Regions from separate parts of the Kribbella sp. NPDC043289 genome, predicted to be linked through region 2. Evidence: riboswitches for the same ligand, from Rfam matches in the RefSeq annotation. Region 2 holds a riboswitch; the other holds the start of a gene.
What was found. A riboswitch is a leader RNA that binds a small molecule or an ion and turns the genes downstream of it on or off. The one in region 2 is predicted to bind cobalamin.
Positions count from the first base shown of each region.

Region 1: linked by a shared signal. The riboswitch ahead of AC0662_RS19240 (ABC transporter substrate-binding protein) and the one ahead of cobN (cobaltochelatase subunit CobN) in region 2 are both predicted to bind cobalamin.

Region 1 covers NZ_JBWKCB010000003.1:181,520-188,828, forward strand. Annotated here, with positions in the region: gene AC0662_RS19235 (FecCD family ABC transporter permease) at 1-253, opposite strand, end outside; gene AC0662_RS19240 (ABC transporter substrate-binding protein) at 250-1,272, opposite strand; cobalamin riboswitch at 1,301-1,485, opposite strand; gene AC0662_RS19245 (hypothetical protein) at 1,524-2,471, opposite strand; gene AC0662_RS19250 (MFS transporter) at 2,503-3,789, opposite strand; gene AC0662_RS19255 (sterol carrier family protein) at 4,002-4,340, opposite strand; gene AC0662_RS19260 (hypothetical protein) at 4,430-5,062, shown strand; gene AC0662_RS19265 (alpha/beta hydrolase) at 5,076-6,614, opposite strand; gene ricT (regulatory iron-sulfur-containing complex subunit RicT) at 6,611-7,309, opposite strand, start outside.
Region 2 covers NZ_JBWKCB010000001.1:2,260,665-2,267,973, reverse strand. Annotated here, with positions in the region: gene AC0662_RS10790 (serine hydrolase) at 1-220, opposite strand, end outside; gene AC0662_RS10785 (cobalamin biosynthesis protein) at 265-1,194, shown strand; gene AC0662_RS10780 (phosphoglycerate mutase family protein) at 1,185-1,865, shown strand; gene AC0662_RS10775 (DUF3500 domain-containing protein) at 1,856-2,827, shown strand; gene AC0662_RS10770 (metalloregulator ArsR/SmtB family transcription factor) at 2,860-3,195, shown strand; gene AC0662_RS10765 (SRPBCC family protein) at 3,192-3,668, shown strand; cobalamin riboswitch at 3,655-3,779, shown strand; gene cobN (cobaltochelatase subunit CobN) at 3,815-7,309, shown strand, end outside.

The DNA of each region.
Region 1 (7,309 bases), on a different contig from region 2:
CGGCCAGCGGGTTCCGCGTCACGCCCTGCATCAACCCACCGGACAACCCGAGCGCGACCCCGACCAAGAGACCCGCGACGGTTCGCGGCACGCGCAAGTACGTCACGACACGATCGGTATCGCTGCCGCTGAAGTTCGCCAGCGCCCGATAGACGTCACCGGTCCCGACCCACTGGTTCCCGACGCACAACGACAGCACGACGGCCACGGCCAGCACCCCGACGCAGACCGTGAGCCCGGCAGCCTTCCTCACTTGAAGAGGTCGGGGTGAATGATGCGCGCCAGGTTCTCCGTCGTGTACGCGCCCCGGACACCCGCCGAGTGATTCGCGAACAACCACGGCACCACATGACGATTGCGCACAGCCTTCAGATTGCTCAATGCAGGATTCGCCAACAGCTTGGCGACATCGGGCTGCGACGAGGCGGCCGTCAGCGATGCGTCACAGCAGCCGCTGATCAGCACGTAGTCCGGGTCGCGCTTGATGAACTCCTCGACGCTGATCTTCACGTTCCGCTTCGACGTCAGGTCCGCGAACGCGTTCACGCCTCCCGCTTGCTTGATCAGCACCGTCCCGAAGTCCGGTCCACCCGAAACCGTCAGGCCGCCGCCCTCCAGCGCGGGCCGGATGATCGCCACCGTCGGCCGCGGCGCGTCCTTCACGGCCGTCTCGACCGCCGCGATCCGCCGCTGCTGGTCGGCGATCACCTGCTCGGCACGGTCCTCGACCTTGAACAGCTTGCCGAGGTCGCGCAGATCGGCGTACACGTTGTCCATCGAGACCGTCGACGGGTCGATCGCCTCGTCGCCCTTGCCGTCCGCGGTCGGGCAGAGCGGGCTGAAGATCCAGGTCCGGACGCCGAGGTCGGACAGGCTCTTGCGGCTGCCGAAGCTCGAGTCGCTGCCGGCCGCGCTGAACACGTCGTTGAACCCGGACAGCACGAAGTCCGGGTTCAGGCTGAGCAGCTGCTCACGACTCGGCAGGTTCTTGTAGTACGTCGCCTTCGCCTGCGCGGCGGCGTACTCCGGGAGCACCTCGGCATCCAGGTACGCCGTACCGACGAGCCGATCCGAGATCCCCAACGCGTGGGCCATCTCGATGGCGGGTTGGTACGCCGCGAACACCCGCTGCGGCGGACCGTCGACGGAGACGTCGATCCCGCAGTTCTTGACGGTGATCGCACCGGCACTCGAACCGGCTTCAGCAGCTGGGCCACACCCGGCCAGCAGGGAAACAGACAGGACAACAGCAAGCACGCGTACGACGGCCATGGGCGGACCGCTCCTCCAGCACCTCGTGGACGGGTCGAGCGCCGTGGCCGGTCTCCTGGCTGACGGGTACCGCGATCGCCGGTCGAACCTTCCCAGCCGCAAGCGGCCAGTGGTCTCCCCGAGGGGAACGTCCGGCGAACATCCCGATCACAGTGGCGAGGGCCGCGCCGGTACTCCACCGGCTTCCCGAACACCACGGCTCCGCCACCCTAACACCCGCGACTGTGTCGCAGATCGTCAGCGCGTGTAGATCAGCGCGTATAGATAGGCGCCATCGCCAGCGCGAACTGCGTCATCAGGTCCGGGTTGATCGCCCGGGCCGGCAGCGGGACGAAGTCCACCAGCTTGTCGTCGCCGACGCGGATCGTGGTCCGGCCGGTCGCGGTGTCGACGTACCCCTCGTCGCCGAGCGGGATCGACTGCGAGGTCGCGGCCTTGGCGAGCGGAGCGATCAACGCCTTCGCCTGCGGAGTACGCCGTACCGAGGTGGTCAGCACGCTCGTCGCGGTCACCCAGCCGCAGACCGGGTCGCCGGGCGTCGTCTCGCTGTCGCGGCGGGCCGTCGGCCGCGCGCCCAGCACCTTCTCGGCCCCGGACGACCCGCGGTCGCACTCCGGGCGTGTGATCACCGGGTCCGCCGTCGGAACGCCTGCCGCCTGCCGGGCGACCTCCTGCGCGAGGACGACGTACTTCGCGAGCGTCGCCTTCGGACCGGCGACCTTGTAGAGCTTGCCGCCCAGCAGGAACACCACGAACGTGCTCGCCCCGTAGCCGCCTTGGCCCACCACCGCAGGCTTCACCGGCTCACCCTTGGACGCCTTCTGGCTCGCGGCCAACGTCGCCGCGGTCGCCGGGAGCACCGATGTCTCGATGCTCAGCACCGGACCGTTCGGAAAGTTGCTGAGGGTCAACTGGCAGACGTCGTACGTCGGAAGGCCGAAGTCGGTCGGCACCGTCTTGGTCTGGATATCCACAGCAGGCACCGCAAGCGTCGTCCGGACCAATTCCTGGTTCATCCGCAGGCATACGGACTGCGCGGGTGCCGCCGAGGCCGGCACGCTCGGGCTCGGCGTATCGGAGGGCGTTGCCGACGGGCTGTCCGCAGAGGTCGTCGACACCAGCGGGGGTGCACTCGGGGCGGTCTCCTGCCCGGGACCGCTACAGCCCGCGAGCAGTACGACGGCCAGGCCAGCGGTCATTCCACGGCGGATACGCATGATGCCTGGAACTCTAACCGGCGGTCCGGAGCTCCCTTTCGCGGACGGCGTGTTCGTCGGTACGGGCGTCGTACCGCCAGAACTCACGCAGCCAGACAGCGGTCCCGATCACGCCGGCGACGCACATGACACCGCCGCTGACGATCGCGGTCCGGACGCCGGTCAGGTCGGCAACGAGACCGGACCGGGCCTGTCCACCGAGCGGGCCGAGCGAGTACCCGAGCATCTCGATCCCGGCCAGCCGACCGCGCATCTCGTCCGGGATCGTCTGGTTCCAGATCACCGAGCGGAACAGCACCGAGACCATGTCGGCCGCGCCCGCCAGCGCGAAGAAGGCGATCGCGATCCAGATGTTCGGCGCCAGCCCGGCGAGCCCGACCGCGGCACCCCAGCCGATCGTGGCCAGCACCACCGCCCGGCCCTGGTGGTGCACGTGTTTGGCCCAGCCGCTGGTCAGGCTTGCGCACATCGCCCCGATCGCCTCGGCGCTGTACAGCAGACCGAGCAACCTCGGCTCCTTCAGGATGTCGGTCGCGAACGCCGGGAACAGCACGATCGGCATCGCCAGGAACATCCCGACCATGTCGACGAGGTACGTCGCCAGCAGGTCCTTGCGCCGGAACGCGTAGACGATCCCGCCACCGATCGCCCGCAGACTCGGCGCGCTCGCGCCATCACCCGCGCGGTAGGCACCGAGGCGGGTGTACATCAGCGTCGCGAACACGATCCCGACCAGCTCGACCGAGAACGCCCAGGTCACGCCGACCGAGCCGACGAGGACGCCGCCCACCGCCGGGCCGGCGAGCTGACCGATCTGCGAGGTCAGTGAGCTCAACGCGACCGCGGCGGGGATCTCCGCGTGCTTGACCACACGGGGCAGCAGCGCCTCGCGGCTCGGCCGCTGCAGCGAGGACGCGATCGCGTTCAGCGCGCCGCAGACGTAGATCAGCCAGACCTGCGGGTTCGGGAGCAGGGTGTTGACGACCATCAGCGCGGAGATCACGACCTGGGCCAGGCCGGTGCCGACGAGCAGTTTCCGGCGCTCCACGTGGTCGGCCAGCGCGCCGCCGTACAGGCCGAAGACGACCAGCGGGACGATCGTCACCAGGCCCATCGCGCCGACCGCGAAGTTCGATCCGGTCAGTTGGTACAGCTGGTACGGCAGGGCGACGTACCCGACCATGCCGCCGAGGAAGAAGACCGATCCGGCGACCAGCAGGATGCGGAAGTCACGGGAACCACGCCACGGGGTCAGATCGACGCGCAAGCGGGCCAGGCGGGCGCGGAAAGGGGTTGCCACCGGACCATGGTGACAGGTCCGACCGGCCGGGACGAGCCTGATTTCCGGACCTCGTTTCCACCACCGTCGAAAGGCTCCGGCGGGGACCTCGGACGCGCCTAGCGTGAGGCCGATTGGTTGCCGTGGGCGTCAATCCCACCGGCCCGGACCGGCCCACTGATCCATCCGCCTGGCTGACCGATGCGCGAGGTCGGCCAGGCGGATGCCGGGACTCAGGCGAGCGGGAGCAGGCCGGTCAGGTCGGTGCGCTCGCCGCTCGCCCGGAGTTTTCCGCTGACGCGGGCGTCGGCCCAGGTGACGCGTCCGAGGGCGACGTCGATCCACAGTTCCGGGGGCATCTCGATCACCGCGCCGGGCGTCCCCCGGGTGTGTCGCGGCCCCTCGATGCACTGCACGGCGCCGTACGGCGGGACTCGGACCTCGACCGCGTGACCAGGTGCTTTCGCGACCAGGAGCTTCAGCAACTCCTTGGTGAGCAGCTTCAGATCCGCGCGTTCCGCCGTACCGTCGTCATAACGCTGTAAAGCCTGCTGGAGCGCGGGGTCGGACATCTTCACGACGTGTCAGCGTACGCGGCGGTTTGCGGAGACGCCCCTCTCGTCGGCGATAATCGGGCGGGAGAGAGGGAAGCGAGGTCGGGATGCTCACGCCCAGGCACCAGGCGCTGCTGATGACGCTGGCGGGAATGACCGTCGGTGTGGCCGTGTTCGGCACGGTGCTCGTCATCAACGGCGGAAACCCGTTCGCGGCGCACGAAACGCCGGCCGGGATCGTGAACAGTCCTCCCCCGAGCAGTTCCCCGACCCGGACCGACGGGCTCCAGGCCGACTCGGTGCAGTACGTCGTGCAGAACTTCGGCTCCAGCGGCGACCCGGTCTCCGCCGAGGTGCCGACCGGCTGGAAGAGCGCCCAGGCGGGCACTCGACCGAAGTTCCTGGACCCGACCGGCGTCTGGCAGATCCGGTTCGACACCCGCGGCAGCAAGCAGGCCCCGGACGAACTGGTCGCGAACCGCGTGCGCAGCATCGACGAGCACGACCTCAAGGTGCTCAGCCGGGATGGCGGCACGCTGGTCTACACCTACACCGACCAGAGCCGCGGTCCTCGGATGGGCCTGTCGCGCTGGATCTCGCTCGACGGCGGCAAGTCCTCAGCCGCCGAGATCACCGTCGGCGGCCGTCCGCAGGACGAAGCCGGCCTGCGCGCGATCCTGCAACACGCCACCGACACCATCAAGCTGCCGGTCGAACCGGGCGACAACCGGCCCAACTAGCGCGGGCCGGGCGCTAACACTTGATGTCGGCAGCCGGCGTGTTGCCCTGCACCAGATAGCTCTCGACGACGTTCTTCACGCAGGCGTTGCCCGACAGGTACGCCGTGTGCCCGTCGCCGTCGCGGCTGACCAGGACACCGCTTTCCAACTGGTGCGCCAAGCCGACCGCCCACTCGTACGGGGTCGCCGGGTCGCGCGTCGTACCGACGACCATGATCGGCTTCGCACCGGCCGCCTTGATCTTGTGCGGCTTGTCGACCGGCTTCACCGGCCAGTTCACGCACGACACCGACGACCAGGCCAGGAACTCACCGAACCGCGGTGACGCCGCCTTGTACTCCGGGGCCTTCGCCTCGATCTGGGCGATCGACGTGAAGTCCGGGTGGTCGAGACAGTTGATCGCGATCTGGACCTCGTTGGAGTTGTCGGCGTACCCGGTCTGCTGGCGATCGGTGTACTCGTCGGCCAGCGCGAGCAGGCGGGCACCGTTACCGGCCAGCCCGTCGGCGACGGCGTCCTCGAGCCGCGGCCAGAAGTCCTTCAGGTACAGCGGGTAGATCATCCCGAGGATCACCAGCGCCTGCGTGACCTTGCGGTTCCCGGCCCCCGGCAGCGGGTTCGCGTCGCTGTCCTTGATCAGCTGGTCGATCTTGCCCAGCACCTCGTTCTTGCTGCTGCCGAGCTTGCAGGACCGCTGCGCGCAGTCCTCCGCGAACGCGTCCAGCGCCTTGTCGAACCCCTTCGCCTGCGCGATCGCCATCTGCTCGGACGTGATCGACGGATCGACGGCACCGTCCAGGACCATCCGGCCGACGTTCTTCGGGAACAGCTCGGCATACGTCGCGCCGAGGAACGTGCCGTACGACATCCCCATGTAGTACAGCTGCGGGTCGCCGACGACACCGCGCAGTACGTCGATGTCGCGGGCCGCGTCCTTGGTGGACACGTGCGGGAGCAGCTCTCCGGAGCGCTGCTCGCAGCCGGCGGCCAGCGTCTTCGACTGCTTGTCCAGGTCGTTGATCTCGGCGGCGTTGTCCGGGCTGCCGTCCGCGGCGATCATCGCGTCGAGCTGGGCGGTGTCCAGACACTTCACCGGGGTGGACTCGCCGACGCCGCGCGGGTCCCAGCCGATGATGTCGAACTTCCGCAGCAGCGACGACCCGAACAGCATCGGCGCCTGCTGCGCGAATTCCTGCCCCGAGGCGCCGGGCCCACCCGGGTTGATGAACAGCGTGCCGATCCGGCCGCCGCGGTCCCGCGCGAGCACCTTCCGGGCCCGCAGCTCAATCGTTTGCCCGGTGGGCTTGGTGTAGTCCAGCGGGACCTCGATGGTCGCGCACTGCTGGTTCGAGCCGCAGCGCTCCCAGTCCGGCTGCTGCTGGTAGAACTTCTCCAGCCCCGCCGGGATCGGCCCCACCGGCCCGCTGGGCGGGTTGCTCCCGACGCCGGCCGCCGTACCGTCCCCCGCGTCCTGGGCGCGACCGGCCACCCCACAGCCGCTCGCCAGGACCGCAAGGGTTGCCACCAGTACGGTCGACCTGCGGAATCTCACTGCGGGGTTTCTCCCTCGTCGTCGTGGTGCAGGCGGCGGCGCCGGCGTGGTTTCCGGGCCCGCCGCTCCTCGCGAGTCTCCGCGACCGGCTCCGCGACCGGCTCGGTGGCCGGCTCGGTGGACGGCTCGGTGGCTGGCTCTGCAGGCTGCTCGGCCGGCTGGTCCGGTACGGCGTCCTCGACCGGTGCTGGTCCCTCGACCGGTACCGCGTCCGGGGTCGTCGTACTGGACGCCTCGTACTGCTGCCGCGGCGAGCACACGTCCGCCCGGCTGCACGCACACCGGCGCCCGGAGGCCGCCAACCGAACGACCACGGTGTCGCTCGGAACGTTGTGCCCGACCACCACTCCATCACCCGCGGGGGTCTCCACCGCGGTCCCGGTCGCCGGAGCCTTCGCGGTGAACTCCTGGTACAGCGGGTGCTCGTACTTCAGGCAGCACATCAGCCGGCCGCACGCGCCGGAGATCTTCAGCGGGTTCAGCGGCAGGTCCTGGTCCTTCGCCATCCGCACGCTGACCGGCTCGAAGTCCTTCAGGAACGTCGCGCAGCACAGGTCCCGTCCGCAGGGCCCGATCCCGCCCTGCAGCCGCGCCTCGTCCCGCGCGCCCACCTGGCGCAGCTCGATCCGGGCCCGCAGCGCCCGGGCGAGATCCCGTACCAGCTCGCGGAAGTCCACCCGGTGCGGGGCGGAGAA
Region 2 (7,309 bases):
ACTCGAAGTCGTTGTGCACGGTCACCGGCTGGTCGAGCGCCAGCTCACCGGCCTCGACCTTGCGCAGCATCGCCATCGCCACCGGCAGCTTCATCGTGCTCGCGGAGTAGTGCCCGCGTTCCGCCTCGTGCTCGAACACCGGTACGCCGTCCGAGCGGCCCAGCCAGACGCCGAATGTGCCGCTCCCGTCGACCTCCTGGAGCAGCTTCGCGATTCCCATGGCGCTCACCCAATCACAGGGCCGGACCTGGCAGACTTCCAAGGGTGTCCCGGGCCATCGGTGTTCTCCTCGGCTTCGCCGCCGACCGCCTTCTCGGCGATCCCCGGCGCTTACACCCGGTGGCCGGCTTCGGCCGGACCGCCGCGCGCCTGGAGCAGCAGGTGTACGCCGATTCGCGCCTGGCCGGTGCCGCGTACACCGCGATCCTCGTCGGCACCACGACCGCAGCCGGGATCGCCGTCGAACGAGCCACCCGCAACCACCCGGTGCTGCACACGATCGCGACCGCCGCCGCGACCTGGACGGTGCTGGGCGCCCGCAGCCTGGAGCGCGAGGCCGAGACGATGGCCGGCTTGCTGGAGGAGAAGGACATCCCGGCCGCCCGCGACCGCCTCGGTCATCTGTGCGCGCGCGACGCGACCGATCTCGAAGCCGACGAGCTCGCTCGTGCGACCGTCGAGTCCGTCGCGGAGAACACGTCGGACGCCTGCGTCGCGCCGCTGCTGTGGGGCGGCGTCTTCGGTGTCCCGGGGCTGCTCGGGTACCGCGCGGCCAACACGCTTGACGCGATGGTCGGTTACCGGTCTCCGAAGTACGAGAACTTCGGGTGGGCGGCGGCGCGACTGGACGACGTACTCAATCTGTTGCCGGCTCGGGTCTGCGCGGTGCTCACCGGTCTGGTGGCGGGTCGGCCGAAGGAGGCCATCGGCGTCTGGCAGCGGGATGCCGGCCGGCATCCGAGTCCGAACGCGGGGCCGGTCGAGGCGGCGTTCGCCGGCGCACTCGGGCTGACGCTCGGCGGTACGAACAGTTACGGGACCTATCAGGAGGACCGCGGCACGCTCGGCGACGGACCGGCGCCGACGGTGACCGACGTCCGGCGTACGGCGGCACTCGCGACCAAGGTCGGCGCGGCAGCGGCCGGAATGGCTGCGGTCGTAGCGGTCCTGGGAAAGGGGAAGCGATGGGGCTGAGTCACCGGCCGTTGCGGATCGCGCTGATCCGGCACGGCGAGTCCGAGGCGAACCTGGACAAGCGGATCTACGAACGCGTCCCGGACCACGCGGTCCGGCTGACGCCGGTGGGGCGCGAGCAGGCGGCCAAAGCCGGCAAGGAGCTGCGGGAGGTGTTCGAGAACGAGCCGGTCCGGGTGTACGTCTCGCCGTACCTGCGGGCCCGGCAGACGCTGGACTCGCTCGGGCTGGACGACCTGATCCGGATGCCGTGCGAGGAGCCGCGGCTGCGCGAGCAGGACTGGGCGAACCTGCAGGACACCGAGGACATCAAGCAGCAGGAGCAGCTCCGGGACTCGTTCGGGCACTTCTTCTACCGGTTCACCCACGGCGAGTCGGGCGCGGACGTGTACGACCGGGTGTCGACGTTCCTGGAGACGATGCACCGCGACTTCGACTCCCCGAACGCGCCGCAGAACGTGCTGCTGGTGTCGCACGGGCTGACCATGCGGCTGTTCTGCATGCGGTGGTTCCACTGGTCGGTCGGGTTCGTCGAGTCGCTGCGCAACCCGGACAACGCGGAAACACGCGTCCTGCTGCGGCAACCCGATTTCCGGTACAAGCTGGACCGGCCGTTCGAACAGTGGACACCTTACGAACCGACGGAACGGGAGCGATCGGCATGGTTGTAGCGCAGACGCGGGACGCCGTACTGGATCTGCTGGCAAGCCTCACGCAGGCGCAGCTGGACAAGATCCGGGCGCCGTTCGACACCCCGGACCACAAGGAGTGGACCTACCTGCCGGGGGACCGGGCCGGCCTGCCGCTGTCCGAGCTGACGCCCGAGCAGCAGTTGCTGGCGAAGCGCCTGGTCGAGCTCGGATGCAGTGAGCGTGGCGCGGCGGACTCGTGGGCGGTGCTGGACGCGGAGGTGATCCTGCGCGGGATCCCGGCGCTGCCGGCGTCGGGGGACTGGGAGGGCTCGGTCCTCGGCGGCCGGTACTTCCTCCGGGTGCTCGGCGACCCGTCCGGCACCGAGCCGTGGGCCTGGCGGCTGAACGGGCACCACCTCGCGCTGCACGTGACGTTCGTCGACGGCGCGGTCGCGTTCACACCGCAGTTCATCGGGTCGAACCCGGCCGAGGCGCGGACCGGACCCGAGGCGGGCCGACGGTTCCTCGCGGCCGAGCAAGACCTGGGCTTCCAGCTCCTGCACGCCCTCGAACCGGGCCAGCTGGAGATCGCGCACGTCTCACCGGACGCCCCCGACGACATGCTGACTCGCCACGACCCGGTCGCCGACGCTTCGCTACTGCACCGCGGCCTCGGGTACGGCGACATGACCGAGGACCAGCGTCAGCTCCTCAGCCTGCTCATCGGCCAGTACGTCGGCCGCGCCGCCGGCCCGATCGGTCTGCAGACCTGGCAGGACATCACCGAACACGGCATCGAGCGCCTTACCTTCGCCTGGGCCGGTGAGACCCAGCCCGGCGTCGGCCACCGCCACTACTACTCGATCGCCGGCCCCAGTTTCCTCGCCGAGTACGACAACACCCAGGACAACGCCAACCACATCCACTCGGTCTGGCGCGACCTCCGCAACGACTGGGGCACCGACCTGCTCGCCGCCCACTACGCGCTTCATAAGGCTTGACTTATGTAAACAATCATTGACACACTGAAGAGGTGGAGATCTTCAGTGCGCTCGCGGACGGCACCCGGCGGCGGATCGTCGAGTTGCTGGCCCGGGGTGAGCGGACGGCCGGTGAGCTGGCGAACGAGTTCAGCAGCACCCGGCCGGCGGTCGCGCACCATCTGAAGGTGCTGCGGGAGGCAGGTCTGGTCCGGCGGCGCGTCGACGCGCAGCGCCGGGTCTACAGCCTCGACGCGCGCGGCTTCGGTGAGCTCGAGCAGTGGGTCGCCACGCAACGGCAGTTCTGGGACCGGCACCTCGACCGTCTGGACGCGCGGATCCGCGCCGACCTCGCGGCGGGCGACACACCTGACAGGAGACAGTCATGACAGATCTGGGCACCCTCACCGAGGGCGTCGTACGGCTGGAGCGCAGCTTTCCGGTGGATATCGAGACGCTGTGGTCGTACCTCACCTCGAAGGACGGCCTCCGCCGCTGGATCGCCGACGGGGAGATTGGGCCGGACGGCGCCCTGCTCGTCATGCACGACAACCAGGGCGACCCGATCAGCGGCAAGACGCTGGCCTGGGAACCGCCCCGGCTGGCCGAGTTCGAGTGGAACGGCGGGCCGACGCAGCCTGCGGACAGCATCGTCCGATTCGAGCTGACCCCGGAGCCGGACGGCACCCGGCTTGTTCTCACCCACGGCAGGCTGACGGATCAGGGGCACGGCCTGGACTTCGTCTCCGGCTGGCACTACCACCTCGACACACTGGCCGCCGTCGTTGTCGACGCCGAACCTGGCTCAGACCGCGCGACCTGGGAGGAACTCAAGAGCCGGTACGCCGCGTCGGTCGGCTAGAGTCGGCGACGTCATTCGACGGCATCAGCAGGAACCCGGTGTGAGTCCGGGGCGGTCCCGCCACTGTGACCCGTAAGGGGAGTCAGGAACTGCCGCCGTCGTACCTGGAGTCGGGGCGTGGATACCCCGGGAAGGAACGGTCGCGCATGCCTGCGAACCTGCTGTTGCTGTCCACCGCCGACACCGATCTGCTGGCGGCCGCGGAGGCCGGCGCGGGGTGGAAGGTGGCGAACCCGGCCCGCCTCGAGCTCGCCGAGCTCGGTGGGTTGCTGGCGACCTCCGATGTCGTGGTCGTGCGGCTGCTCGGTGGTCGGCGCGCCTGGGAAGAAGGGCTCGACGCGGTGCTCGCGGCGGGCAAGCCGACGGTCGTGGTCAGTGGTGAGGCCGCGCCGGACGCGGAGCTGATGTCGCTGTCGACGGTGCCGGCCGGTGCCGTCACCGAGGCGCTGGCGTATCTGCGCGAGGGCGGCGCGGACAACCTCCGGAACCTGGCCGGCTTCCTGCGCGACACGTTGCTGCTCACCGGCGACGAGTTCGAGCCGCCGCGCGCGCTCCCGGCGTACGGCGTGCGCGGGACGTACGTCGAGGACGACCGGCCGGTGGTCGGGATCGTGTACTACCGCGCTCACGAGATCTCCGGGAACACGGCCTTCGTCGACGCGCTGGCGTCCGCCGTGACGGAGGCAGGCGCGCAGCCGCTGCCGGTGTACTGCGGGACGTTGCGCGGCCTTGATCCGACGAGCGACGAGAACGCAGGCTTGTTCGACCTGCTGCGCAAGTGCGACGTGCTCGTCACGACGCTGCTCGCCGCCGGCGGTTCGGTCGCGGCGAACGCCAGCGCGGGTGGAGCCGACGACGCCTGGGACGCCGGTGCGCTCGCCTCGCTCGACATCCCGTTGATCCAGGGCCTCGCGCTGACCTCGACGCGCGAGCAGTGGGTGGAGAGCGACGCGGCGATCAGCCCGCTGGACGCCGCGACGCAGGTCGCGATCCCGGAGTTCGACGGGCGGCTGATCACGATCCCGTTCTCGTTCAAGTCGTACGACGCCGACGGGCTGGCCCGGTACGCGCCGGACGCCGAGCGGTGCGCGCGGCTGGCCGGGATCGCGGTCGCGCACGCCCGGTTGCGGCACGTGCCGCCGGCCGAGAAGCGGATCGCGCTGGTGTTGTCGTCGTACCCGACGAAGCATGCGCGGATCGGGAACGCGGTCGGTCTGGACACCCCGGCGTCGGCGGTCGTGCTGCTCGGCCGGCTGCAGGAGGCCGGGTACGACGTCGGCGATCTCGACGTGAGCGCGCTGGAAGGTGATGGGCTGATCCATCAGCTGATCGCGGCCGGCGGTCACGATGTCGACTGGCTGACCGAGGAGCAGTTGGCGTCCGCGGTCGCGAAGGTCCCGCTGTCGACGTACGCGCAGTGGTTCGGCCGGGCGCCGGAATCGTTGCAGACGGCAATGACCGAGGCGTGGGGCGAGGCACCCGGCGAGTTGTACGTCGACAGCTCGGGTGACGAGCCCGCGGTCGCGCTGGCCGCGCTGCGGTTCGGGAACGTGGTGCTGATGATCCAGCCGCCGCGCGGATTCGGTGAGAACCCGGTGGCGATCTACCACGATCCGGACATGGCGCCGTCGCACCACTACCTGGCGGCGTACCGCTGGCTGGAAGCACCCGTCGAAGAGGGCGGGTTCGGTGCGCAGGCCGTCGTACACCTGGGCAAGCACGGGACGCTGGAGTGGCTGCCGGGCAAGGGGATCGGGATGGCGGCCGACTGCGCGCCGGACGCCGTACTCGGGAACCTGCCGATGGTGTACCCGTTCATCGTCAACGACCCCGGCGAGGGGACGCAGGCGAAGCGGCGCGCGCACGCGACGGTTGTCGACCACCTGGTGCCGCCGATGGCGCGGGCCGAGACGTACGGCGACATGGCGAAGCTCGAGTACCTGCTCGACGAGTACGCGACCGTGCAGGCGCTCGACCCGGACAAGGTGCCGACGCTGCGGGCCCAGATCTGGACGTTGATCCAGGCGGCCCAGTTGCACCACGACCTGCACACGGACGAGAAGCCCGAGGACGACGACTTCGACGAGTTCGTGCTGCACCTGGACGGGTACCTGTGCGAGATCAAGGACGTGCAGATCCGCGACGGGCTGCATGTGCTGGGCGGTGCGCCGGACGGTGAAGCGCGGGTGAACCTGGTGCTCGCCGTACTTCGCGCTCGGCAGCTGTGGGGCGGTTCGTACTCGATCCCGGGTCTGCGGGCCGCGCTCGGGGAGACCTTCGGGGTGGACGAGGCCGAGTTGCTCGCCAATCCCGGCGTGTCCGTTGACCTCACCGATCTGGCGACGCTGGCCGACCTGCCCGCGGTCACTGGCGCAGACGGTGTGGACATCTTGGAAGCCGTCGCGCGGAAGCTGGTCCTCGGCATGGAGACGCTGAGCTGGGACGCGTCCAAGGTCCCGGTCGTCGTCGCCGAGGTGCTCGGCCGGGAGTCCGCTCAGGTGACGGCGTCGCTGACGTTCGCGGCCGAGGAGGTCGTACCGCGGCTGGCGCGCACCGACGACGAACTGGCTAACGTACTGCGCGCCCTCGACGGGCGGTTCGTCGAAGCCGGACCGTCCGGGTCGCCGACCCGCGGTCTGGTGAACGTACTGCCGACCGGGCGCAACTTCTACGCGGTCGACCCGAAGGCGATCCCGAGCCGCAACGCGTGGGACGTCGGCGTCGCGCTCGCCGACTCGTTGCTGGCCCGGCACTTGTCCGAGACGGGGGAGTACCCGCGATCGGTGGGCCTGACCGTCTGGGGAACGTCGGCGATGCGGACCCAGGGCGACGACCTCGCCGAGGTGCTCTGGCTGCTCGGCTGCCGCCCGGTCTGGGACGAGGCGTCCCGGCGGGTGACGAGCTTCGAGGTGGTCGATCTCGTGGAGCTCGGTCGGCCGCGGATCGATGTCACGATCCGGATCTCCGGCTTCTTCCGGGACGCGTTCCCGCACGTCGTCGCGCTGCTCGACGAGGCGGTCCGGACGGTCGCCGCGCTGGACGAGCCGCCGACGGACAACTTCCTGAAGGCCCACGTCGACGCTGACGTTGCTGCGGGCAACGACGTACGCCAGTCGACGGCCCGGGTCTTCGGCTCCAAGCCGGGCTCGTACGGCGCCGGCTTGCTGCCGCTCGTGGACGCGCGCAACTGGCGCACCGACGCCGAGCTGGCCGAGGTTTACGCCGTCTGGGGCGGGTACGCGTACGGCAAGGACCTGGACGGCGCCGAGGCCCGCGGCTCGATGGAACGCGCGTACGCCCGGATCCAGGTCGCGGCGAAGAACGCCGACACCCGCGAGCACGACATCATGGACTCCGACGACTACTTCCAGTACCACGGCGGCATGATCGCGATGGTCCGGCACCTCACCGGCTCGAACCCGAAGGCGTACGTCGGTGACTCCGCCGTCCCCGCCCAGGTGAAGACCCGGACGCTGGAGGAGGAGGCGAAGCGGGTCTTCCGGGCGCGGGTGGTGAACCCGCGCTGGATGGCGGCGATGCGGCGGCACGGGTACAAGGGTGCGTTCGAGATGGCCGCGACCGTCGACTACCTGTTCGGGTACGACGCGACCGCGGGCGTGGTCGACGACTGGATGTACGAG